4 regions of the Streptomyces sp. NPDC087859 genome follow, and region 2 is predicted to be linked to each of the others. Evidence: riboswitches for the same ligand, from Rfam matches in the RefSeq annotation. Region 2 holds a riboswitch; each other region holds the start of a gene.
What was found. Region 2 has a riboswitch for cobalamin ahead of metE (5-methyltetrahydropteroyltriglutamate--homocysteine S-methyltransferase). Riboswitches for the same ligand answer to the same signal wherever they lie in the genome.
Positions count from the first base shown of each region.

Region 1: linked by a shared signal. The riboswitch ahead of ACIOHP_RS15685 (cobalamin biosynthesis protein) and the one ahead of metE (5-methyltetrahydropteroyltriglutamate--homocysteine S-methyltransferase) in region 2 are both predicted to bind cobalamin.
Region 3: linked by a shared signal. The riboswitch ahead of ACIOHP_RS21300 (CbtB-domain containing protein) and the one ahead of metE (5-methyltetrahydropteroyltriglutamate--homocysteine S-methyltransferase) in region 2 are both predicted to bind cobalamin.
Region 4: linked by a shared signal. The riboswitch ahead of ACIOHP_RS15010 (ABC transporter substrate-binding protein) and the one ahead of metE (5-methyltetrahydropteroyltriglutamate--homocysteine S-methyltransferase) in region 2 are both predicted to bind cobalamin.

Region 1 is NZ_JBIUUU010000006.1:75,273-77,463, reverse strand. It holds gene ACIOHP_RS15685 (cobalamin biosynthesis protein) at 1-745, opposite strand, end outside; cobalamin riboswitch at 846-978, opposite strand; gene ACIOHP_RS15680 (hypothetical protein) at 1,118-1,339, opposite strand; gene ACIOHP_RS15675 (inorganic phosphate transporter) at 1,374-2,191, opposite strand, start outside.
Region 2 is NZ_JBIUUU010000016.1:99,371-101,561, reverse strand. It holds gene metE (5-methyltetrahydropteroyltriglutamate--homocysteine S-methyltransferase) at 1-1,158, opposite strand, end outside; cobalamin riboswitch at 1,314-1,536, opposite strand; gene ACIOHP_RS34975 (carbonic anhydrase) at 1,593-2,191, opposite strand, start outside.
Region 3 is NZ_JBIUUU010000008.1:256,338-258,528, reverse strand. It holds gene ACIOHP_RS21310 (ferredoxin) at 1-187, shown strand, start outside; gene ACIOHP_RS21305 (histidine phosphatase family protein) at 200-772, opposite strand; cobalamin riboswitch at 868-1,021, shown strand; gene ACIOHP_RS21300 (CbtB-domain containing protein) at 1,060-1,281, shown strand; gene ACIOHP_RS21295 (CbtA family protein) at 1,307-2,068, shown strand.
Region 4 is NZ_JBIUUU010000005.1:515,739-517,929, forward strand. It holds gene ACIOHP_RS15005 (FAD-binding dehydrogenase) at 1-619, shown strand, start outside; cobalamin riboswitch at 707-884, shown strand; gene ACIOHP_RS15010 (ABC transporter substrate-binding protein) at 938-1,990, shown strand; gene ACIOHP_RS15015 (FecCD family ABC transporter permease) at 1,987-2,191, shown strand, end outside.

The sequences.
Region 1 (2,191 bases), on a different contig from region 2:
CGGCGAACGAGGCCTCCACGGGCCCGGCGTTGGGGCTCGGATGCCGGCCGGCGTCGTTGCGCCAGGCCCGCAGCGCCCCCCGCGGATCGCTCCCGGCGACAGCGGCCAGTACGGCGGTCAGCCGGGCCCCCGGCCACCCGGCGACGTCGTCGAGCCGCGCGGAAGCCCATCCGTACCGCCGGTGACGCGGCGACTTGTGCCCGACCATGGCGTCAAGGGTGTTGACGGCGCGGAACCCGAGCAGCCCGGGCACCCCGCCGACGGCTCCCCACACCAGGGCACCCACGACGGCGTCGGAGGTGTTCTCGGCGACGGACTCGACCACGGCCCGGGCGATCCCGTCGGCATCGAGGGCCTGCGGATCCCGCCCGCACAGATGAGGCAGCCGCTCCCGCGCCGCCTCGACGTCCCCGACTTCCAGGGCCCGCCCGATGGTTCGTGCCTCGCGTACGAGCGACGTACCGCCCACGACGGCCCAGGTGGCGGCACCGGTCAGCGCGACGGAGGCGGCGGGGGAGGGGCGTACGGCCTTCTGTGCCATGGCTCCGAGCACGACGGCGCCCCCGGCGCACACCGCGGTGTGCAAGGCCCCCCACCCCCGGTGGTCCCGCCACAACACCCGCTCCACGGCACCCGCGGCCCGCCCGAACACGGCGACCGGATGCCCCCGGCGTGGATCACCGAGCAGCAGGTCACCGAGAAGTCCGGCGGCGGCGCCGTACGCGAAGACGCGATCGGCACGCATCGGCTCAGCCGGCCGTGGCGTCGGAAAGTGACCTGGTGCGGTATCTCAAACGGCAGGCGAGCATGGCGATATGTCCTCACTCAGGGTGTCCACGCCCTGGTTCGACGAGACCGACGACGAGAGTTCCTGGCTCCCGGGGCTACCTACCCCGGTCACAGTGGCGGGACCGCGCCGGACTTCCACCGGCTTCCTCTTCTGCCGTCGTACATGGCCCCGGCAGTCCACCACGGGCCCGGAAGGGCCGTCAACTTGCCGTTGACCTGGGACGGGAGAGTGTGCTGAGGCCCACACACGGGGGGTTGCGGGCCCGACAAAAACGTGGGGTGCGGGACGGTGACCGTCCCGCACCCCACGGGGTGTTCGCTCGTCGCGTCAGGCGACGATCAGATAGATCCCGTACGTCACCGCCGCCGCGCACGCCGCGAAGCAGGCGTACGCGCCGGTGACCGCGAGACCCGCGGATCCGCCCTGTGCGGTGGCCCGCTCCTGGCGGGACAGGCCCATGATGCCGAGGGTGAACAGGGCCACGAGGGCCACGGTGACCACGAGGCTGACGCCGAAGACGGAGCCCAGCGCTTCCCAGTCGATCTTCATGTCGGTGATTCCTTCGTTCCTGGGTGCGGCGGGCTCAGACGGCGGCCGGCGGAGCGGCGGGCTCCGGGGCGGCGGTCGCGGCCGGGGCCGGGATCGTGGCCGTGAGGTCCTCGGTCACCGTGCCCGCCGGGGGAGGGGTGACCGCGGCGATCGCCGTCGTCACCACGCCGGCCGGCTCCTCGTCGCTGTCGTTGACGTTCGTGTGGTCGATGACCTCACGGCGCGAGAGCTTCCAGATCGCCGCGCTGGAGGCGATCAGGAAGACCGCCACGACCGCGGTGCCCCAGTCGCCGAAGCCGGTGACCCACTCCGCCAGCGCGCCGACCAGCGCCGCGGCCGGGAGCGTCAGGCCCCACGCCACGAACATCCGCGTCGCCGTGGACCAGCGGACGACGCCGCCCTTGCGGCCGAGGCCCGCGCCCATCACCGAACCGGAGACCGAGTGCGTGGTGGAGAGGGAGAAGCCGAGGTGCGAGGAGGCCAGGATGACCGTGGCCGCGCTGGTCTGGGCCGCGAAGCCCTGCTGCGGCTGGAGGTCGGTCAGGCCCTTGCCCATCGTGCGGATGATGCGCCAGCCGCCGAGGTAGGTGCCGAGCGCGATGGCGAGACCCGCGGAGAGGATGACCCAGGTGGGCGGGTCGGAGTCGGGAGCGACGGCGCCGCCGGCGACCAGGGCCAGGGTGATGATGCCCATCGTCTTCTGCGCGTCGTTCGTGCCGTGGGCCAGCGAGACCAGGCCCGCCGAGGCGATCTGGCCGGCGCGGAAGCCCTTCGCGGCGGCCTTGCCGTCGGCCTTCTTGCCGATGGAGTAGGAGAGGCGGGTCGCGAGCATCGCGGCGAGGCCCGCGACGA
Region 2 (2,191 bases):
GAGTTCGGCGGCGATGGCGTCGGTGCCGCGGGCCAGTCCGCGTGCCAGGGTGACGATCTCGGACGTCTTCTGCCGGGCGAAGGCAAGCCAGCGGGCGATCTGAGGGGCGATATCGCGTTCGGCCGTGACGTCGAGCGGGACGTGGAGCAGGGAGCAGGAAGCGGCCACGTCGACCCGGTCGGCGAGGCCCAGCAGGGTGCCCAGCGTGGACAGTGACTTCTCCAGATCGTTGATCCAGATGTTGCGCCCGTCGACCACCCCGGCCACCAGCCGCTTGCCCGGCAGCCCGCCCACGGCGGCGAGGTCGTCGAGGTTCGCGGCGGCCGGGCCGGTGAAGTCCAGGGCGAGGCCGTCGACGGGTGCCTTGGCCAGAACGGGCAGGGCCTGTCCGAGGCGGTCGAAGTACGAGGCCACGAGCAGCTTCGGCCGGTCGGCCGGAGCGCCGAGTTCACGGTAGGCGCGGGCGGCGGCGTTCAGTTCCGCCGGGGTCCGGTCCTGGACGAGCGCGGGCTCGTCCAGCTGCACCCACTCGGCGCCGGCGGCCCGCAGATCCGACAGGACGTCGGCGTACACGGGCAGCAGCCGGTCCAGCAGGGTCAGCGGGTCGAAGTCGGCGGCGACCCCGGGGGCGGGCTTGGCCAGCAGCAGATAGGTGACCGGGCCGACCAGGACCGGCCGGGCCGCCAGGCCGAGTGCGCGGGCTTCCCGTACCTCGGCCACCTGCTTCGAGGGATCCGCGGCGAAGACGGTGTCCGGCCCCAACTCGGGAACGAGGTAGTGGTAGTTGGTGTCGAACCACTTCGTCATCTCCAGTGGCGCGGTGTCCCGGCCGCCGCGCGCCATGGCGAAGTAGCCGTCCAGTGGGTCCGCCGCGACGGCGTCGCGGTGGCGGGCGGGGATCGCGCCGACCATGACGGTGGTGTCCAGGACGTGGTCGTAGTACGAGAAGGCGCCCGTCGGCACCTCGTGGAGGCCGGCGTCGGCCAGCTCTCGCCAGTTCGAACGGCGCAGGTCGGTGGCGGTCCGGTGGAGCGCGTCGGCGGTGACGCGGCCCTTCCAGTAGCCCTCGACCGCCTTCTTCAGTTCCCGGTTCGGGCCCTGGCGCGGGTAGCCGTACACGGTGGCGTGCGCTGCCGCGGCTGCGGACTCGGTGGTCACGGAACTCTCCTTCGCGAGCTGTTCTCGTAGCACGACCCCGGCGACGGGGGAGAACGCGAAGGGAACGGCACTCCGGGCGGCCGCACGAGAACCCGTGCCCGCTCTGAGTGTTCGCCGACCCGCCCTCGAGGTCACCGGGATCTCCGTGTACGAATCGGTCGTACACGGGCAGTGGCAGGTCTTCGGACTCGCGGGCACACCTCGTGACATACGAGGCACCTAATGGCCGTCGCTTCCCAGACCCGCTTGCCGGGTCCAGTGCGTGTGACGGCGGTCGTTCCCGCTCACCGCTGCGGGGCAGTCCCGGATTCCCACCGGGTTCCCTCTTACGACGCGCCTGCCTGGCGGACAGGGCGAACCAGCTGCGTGCTCAGCCTATACACGAAGACGGGGTCGCCGCCGGTGACTTGACCGGTGGCGACCCCGTCCCCGGTTCAGGAGATGCGGTGCACGAGCTGGGTGGTCAGCTCGTAACGGGCCCCTACGACGGCCAGTTCACCGGCGGCCACCTTCGCGGCGAGGTCGGGCTCCGCGGCGATGCGGGAGCGGATGGCCCGGACGTTGGCGTCGATGGTCGCGTCGACGCGGGCGGCGCCGTCCTTGGTGCGGTCTATGTTCGGTCGTATCTGGTCGGCCAGGTACTGGATGTGGGCGGGCAGTTGCGCGCCGGTGACGTCGCTCTCGACGGCGGCCTTCACGGCGCCGCAGGACTGATGACCCAGGACCAGCACCAGCGGGATGTCGAGTTCGAGCACTCCGTACGCGACACTGCCGAGCACGGCCTCGTCCAGCACCTCACCGCCGCTGCGCACCGTCATCAGATCGCCGAGGCCCTGGTCGAAGACGAGCTCCGGGGGCACCCGGGAGTCGATGCACCCGAGGACGAGGGCGAAGGGGTGCTGTCCCGTGGCCAGGGCCTGCCGGACGGCGGGTGATTCGTCGGGGTGCCGCTCGCGGTAGGTGCGCCAGCGCAGATTGCCCGCCGCCAGTTCCCGCAGCGCCTCGTCGGGAGTGCCGGGTCGAGGACGCGTGC
Region 3 (2,191 bases), on a different contig from region 2:
CTGCCGACTGCTGTCCGAGCAGAACCGACTGGACGAGAACGGCATCCGCGTCCAGCTGGAGTGGTGCAGGACCGTGTGTCTGGAGACCGCGCACGCCTTCGACGCGATGCCGGGCGGCGAAGAGGGCGCGAAGGCCTGCCGGACGTGCGCACAGGCCTGCACGGACTTCATGGCCACACTGCGCTGACCACGTTCGGCCTCAGCCCCGGCCGAGGGTGTGCCCCAGGCGTACGTTCCAGCGCCCCGCCCGGCCGCTGAGCTCGACCGCCGACAGCGGTGGGACGTCCGTACGCCAGAACGCCGACTCCGGTGCGCCCAGCGCCCGGACGACCGCCGCCCGCACGATCTCCGGCTCGGCCACGGCGACGGTGCGCCCCTCGCCCTGGGCGACCGTGTCCAGCCACGAGCCGACCCGGTCGCACACCGCGCGCACCGATTCCCCGCCGTGCGGCGCGGCCTCGGGGTCGGACAGCCAACGCGCCAGCGCCTCCGGCTCTTCGGCGCTCACCCCGGCCAACGTCGAGCCGCGCCACCGCCCGGCGTCCAGAGCCGCCAGCAACACGGCGTCCGCGGCGTCGAGTCCGAGCGCGGCGGCCGTCTCGCGGCAGCGCACGGTGGGGGAGCAGAGGACCCGTTCCGCCACCGGCAGCGAGCCCGCTGCGGCCTGGGCGAGGCGGCGGCCGGACGCGTCGAGAGAGCAGCCGTCATCGAATACGGCCTCCCGCAGCGCCTTGGTGACCGCCGGTGAGATCAACGTCACTCGACTCGTCATACGCCCGTTCCCCCGCTCAACAGCCCCTCCAAGATCGGTACTTGACGGGCCGAACGGCCCTCGCCGGGCGCTCGGGGTGCTCCCGTGCGCTCTTGGCCGCACCTCTCCCACGCGGTACCGTCTCGTCGATATCGACGACGGTTCGGTGGAAGCCGGTGGGATTCCGGCACGGTCGCGCCACTGTATGCCGGGAACGCCCTTCGGGTGCGGGCCGGGTGAGTCAGACCCGCCCCGTCGTCCTGTGCACCACTGACACGGGACGCGAGTTCCCCCAGGAGGTACCTGCCATGGCGCAGTCCGTCGCCCCGCCGACCACCGGTTCCACCGCGGTACCAGCAAAGCTGCCGATCGGCGCCATCGCCCCTTGGGCGGTCTTCTTCGGCGTGCTGATGCTGGTCCTGCTCTACTTCGTCGGCGCCGAACAGGGCGCCACCTCCCTCATCTCCGGTGAGGGGGTCCATGAGTGGGTGCACGACGCCCGCCACCTGCTCGGCTTCCCCTGCCACTGACAGCGACGAGGAAGCACTCCTGCGCATGAACTCCGCAACTGTCAGAAACCTGCTGGTCCGTGGCATGCTCGCGGGCCTCGCCGCGGGCCTGGCCGCCCTCGTCGTCGCGTACTTCCTGGGCGAACCGCGCGTCGACCAGGCCATCGCCTTCGAGGAGGCCCACGCCCACGAGCACGGCGGCGAGGAACTCGTCAGCCGCACCCTGCAGTCCACCGCGGGCCTGTCCACCGGCGTCCTCGTCTACGGGGTCGCCTTCGGCGGCATCGCGGCGCTCGCGTACTGCTTCGCGCTGGGCCGGATCGGCCGCTTCGGGCCGCGCGCGAGCGCGCTGCTCCTGGCGGCCGCCGGACTGGTCTGCGTCTACGTCGTCCCGTTCCTGAAGTACCCGGCCAACCCGCCGGCCGTGGGCGACCCCGACACCCTCAACCAGCGCACCGCGCTGTTCTTCCTGATGATCGTGCTCAGTGTGCTGCTGGCGATCGGGACGGTCATCCTGGGCAAGCGCCTCGCGCCGCGCCTGGGCAACTGGAACGCCACCGTCGCGGCGGGCGCGTTCTTCGTCCTCGCGGTCGGTCTGGCGTACGCCTTCCTGCCGTCGTTCAGCGAGGTCCCGGAACACTTCCCGGCCGGCCTCCTGTGGCAGTACCGGCTTGCCGCCCTCGCCGTCCAGGTGACCCTGTGGACCTCCTTCGGGCTGGTCTTCGGGCTGCTGGCGGAGCGGCTGTTGGCTCCGAGGACGGCTGCGGAGAAGGCCGCTGCCGCGCGGCCGGCTCCCGTGGCCCACTGAGCCGTTCAGGCGTCACCGCACCGACGAAAGGGCCCCCGGTACTCCGGGGGCCCTTTCGTGTGCCCTCGCCATTCCCAATTTCTGGAACACGTTCTACCGTGTGCGCCGACAGGACCGGTCCCG
Region 4 (2,191 bases), on a different contig from region 2:
GATCATCGCCAAGGAGTTCGCGCTCTCCGGCTCCGAGCAGAACCCGGACCTGACGGAGAAGAACATCTGGAAGCTGCTCTCCCGCATCTGGCAGACGCCGGAGCCGATCGAGAAGTTCAAGAAGAACGGCGTGGACTTCGTCGTCGCCACGACCCTGTCGGAACTCGTCAGGGGTATGAACAAGCTCACCGGCGAGAACCTGATCAAGCTGGATGGCCTTCAGCGCCAGATCGAGGCCCGCGACCGGGAAATCGACAACCCCTACACCAAGGACGTCCAGGTCATGGGCATCCGCAACGCCCTGGCCTACCCTGGCGACACGCTCAGCCGCACGGCCTCGGCCCACAGAATCATGGACTCGAGCGCCGGGCCGCTCATCGCCGTACGCCTCAACATCCTCACCCGCAAGACCCTCGGCGGCCTCCAGACCGACCTCTCGGGCCGCGTCCTCAACGACGCAGGCAAGGCGGTCCCCGGTCTGTACGCGGCCGGCGAGGTCGCGGGCTTCGGCGGAGGCGGCGTCCACGGATACCGCTCCCTGGAGGGCACCTTCCTTGGCGGCTGTCTCTTCTCCGGCCGCCAGTCGGGCCGAGCGGCGGCCGCGGCAACGGCGACCTGATGCCAGTGCGCTGCGGATCGACCAGAACACGAGCACCTTCGTGTCCTACCCCGTGACCAAGCGCACGATCTGACCGCACGACGGACTTGATAGCCTCGACGGGCCAGTCGAGCCACACCCGAGGCCAGGGAATCCGGTGCGAATCCGGAACTGACGCGCAGCGGTGAGGGGGACGGGCGGGGCACGCACGCCACTGGGAGACCGGGAAGGCGCCCCGGCCGGACGAACCCGAGTCCGAAGACCTGCTGGCACCTCCGCGCCCCGGCGCGGGGGACACCCGTAGGCCAGGCTCCGCGAACGAGCCCCGACCCCCGAGGCATGCCCGTGCTCCGCACACCCGCTCACCTCCCTGTCCCGGCCCTGCTTCTCACCTCCGCCCTGCTGCTCACCGCCTGCGGTTCTGCCGACGGCGGCGACGCGAAGACCGAGAAGGCCGCGGCCGCCGGCTACCCGGTCACCATCGACAACTGCGGGAACAAGGTCACCATGAAGTCGGCCCCGAAGCGGGCCGTCTCACTCAACCAGGGCACCACGGAGATCCTGCTCTCCTTGGGCCTGGCCGACCGCATGGCGGGCACGGCGACCTGGACCGACCCGGTGATGAAGGGCCTAGAGAAGGCCAACGCCACCGTGCCGCGCCTCGCCGACAACAACCCCTCCTTCGAGAAGGTCCTGGACGCCGAACCCGACTTCGTCACCGCCTCCTTCGTCTCCACCCTCGGCAAGGGCGGCGTCGCCACCCGCGAGCAGTTCGAGAAGCTGGGCGTGCCGACCTACGTCTCGCCGTCCGACTGCGCGGCGGGCAAGGACAACGACAGCGGCGGCGACGGATCGCGCTCCACACCCCTCACGCTCGACGTCGTGTACGGCGAGATAGGCGACCTGGCACGGGCGTTCGGCGTCGAAAAGCGCGGCGAAGAGCTCGTCGCCGCGCTGAAGAAGAGGGTGAGCACAGCCGCTGCCGGACTGCATGCCTCAGACGTTTCCCTCATGTACTGGTTCGCCAACTCCCAGTCGCCCTACCTCGCCGGCTGCTGCGGTGCGCCCGGTGCCATCACCCGCGCGGTCGGCGCGAAGAACGCCTTCGCCGACACCCACGACGAATGGCCCCAGGTCAACTGGGAGACTGTCGCCGACCGCGACCCGGACGTCATCGTCATCGGCGACCTGACCCGCAAGCAGCAGACCGCCGAAACCGCCAAGGCGAAGATCCGCTTCCTGGAGACGAACCCGGCCACCCGCAACCTCACCGCCGTGAAGAAGAAGCGGTACGTGCTGCTGAGCGGGCAGGCGATGAACCCGTCCATCCGTACGATCGAGGGGATCGAGAAGGTCGCGGCCGGGCTGCGTGACTTCGGGCTCGCCAAGTGACTTTGCGCACAGCGCTGTTGACCGGCGGCGGACTGACCGCGCTGCTCGCCTCGCTCGCTGTGGCCGTGACGATCGGCCCCGCCGACATCTCCACGGGGGACGTCTGGGCGTCCGTCGCGGCCCATCTCGGACTCGGCGAGGGCGAGTTGGCGCCGCTGCGGGACGGCATCGTGTGGAACCTGCGGATGCCGCGGACCCTGC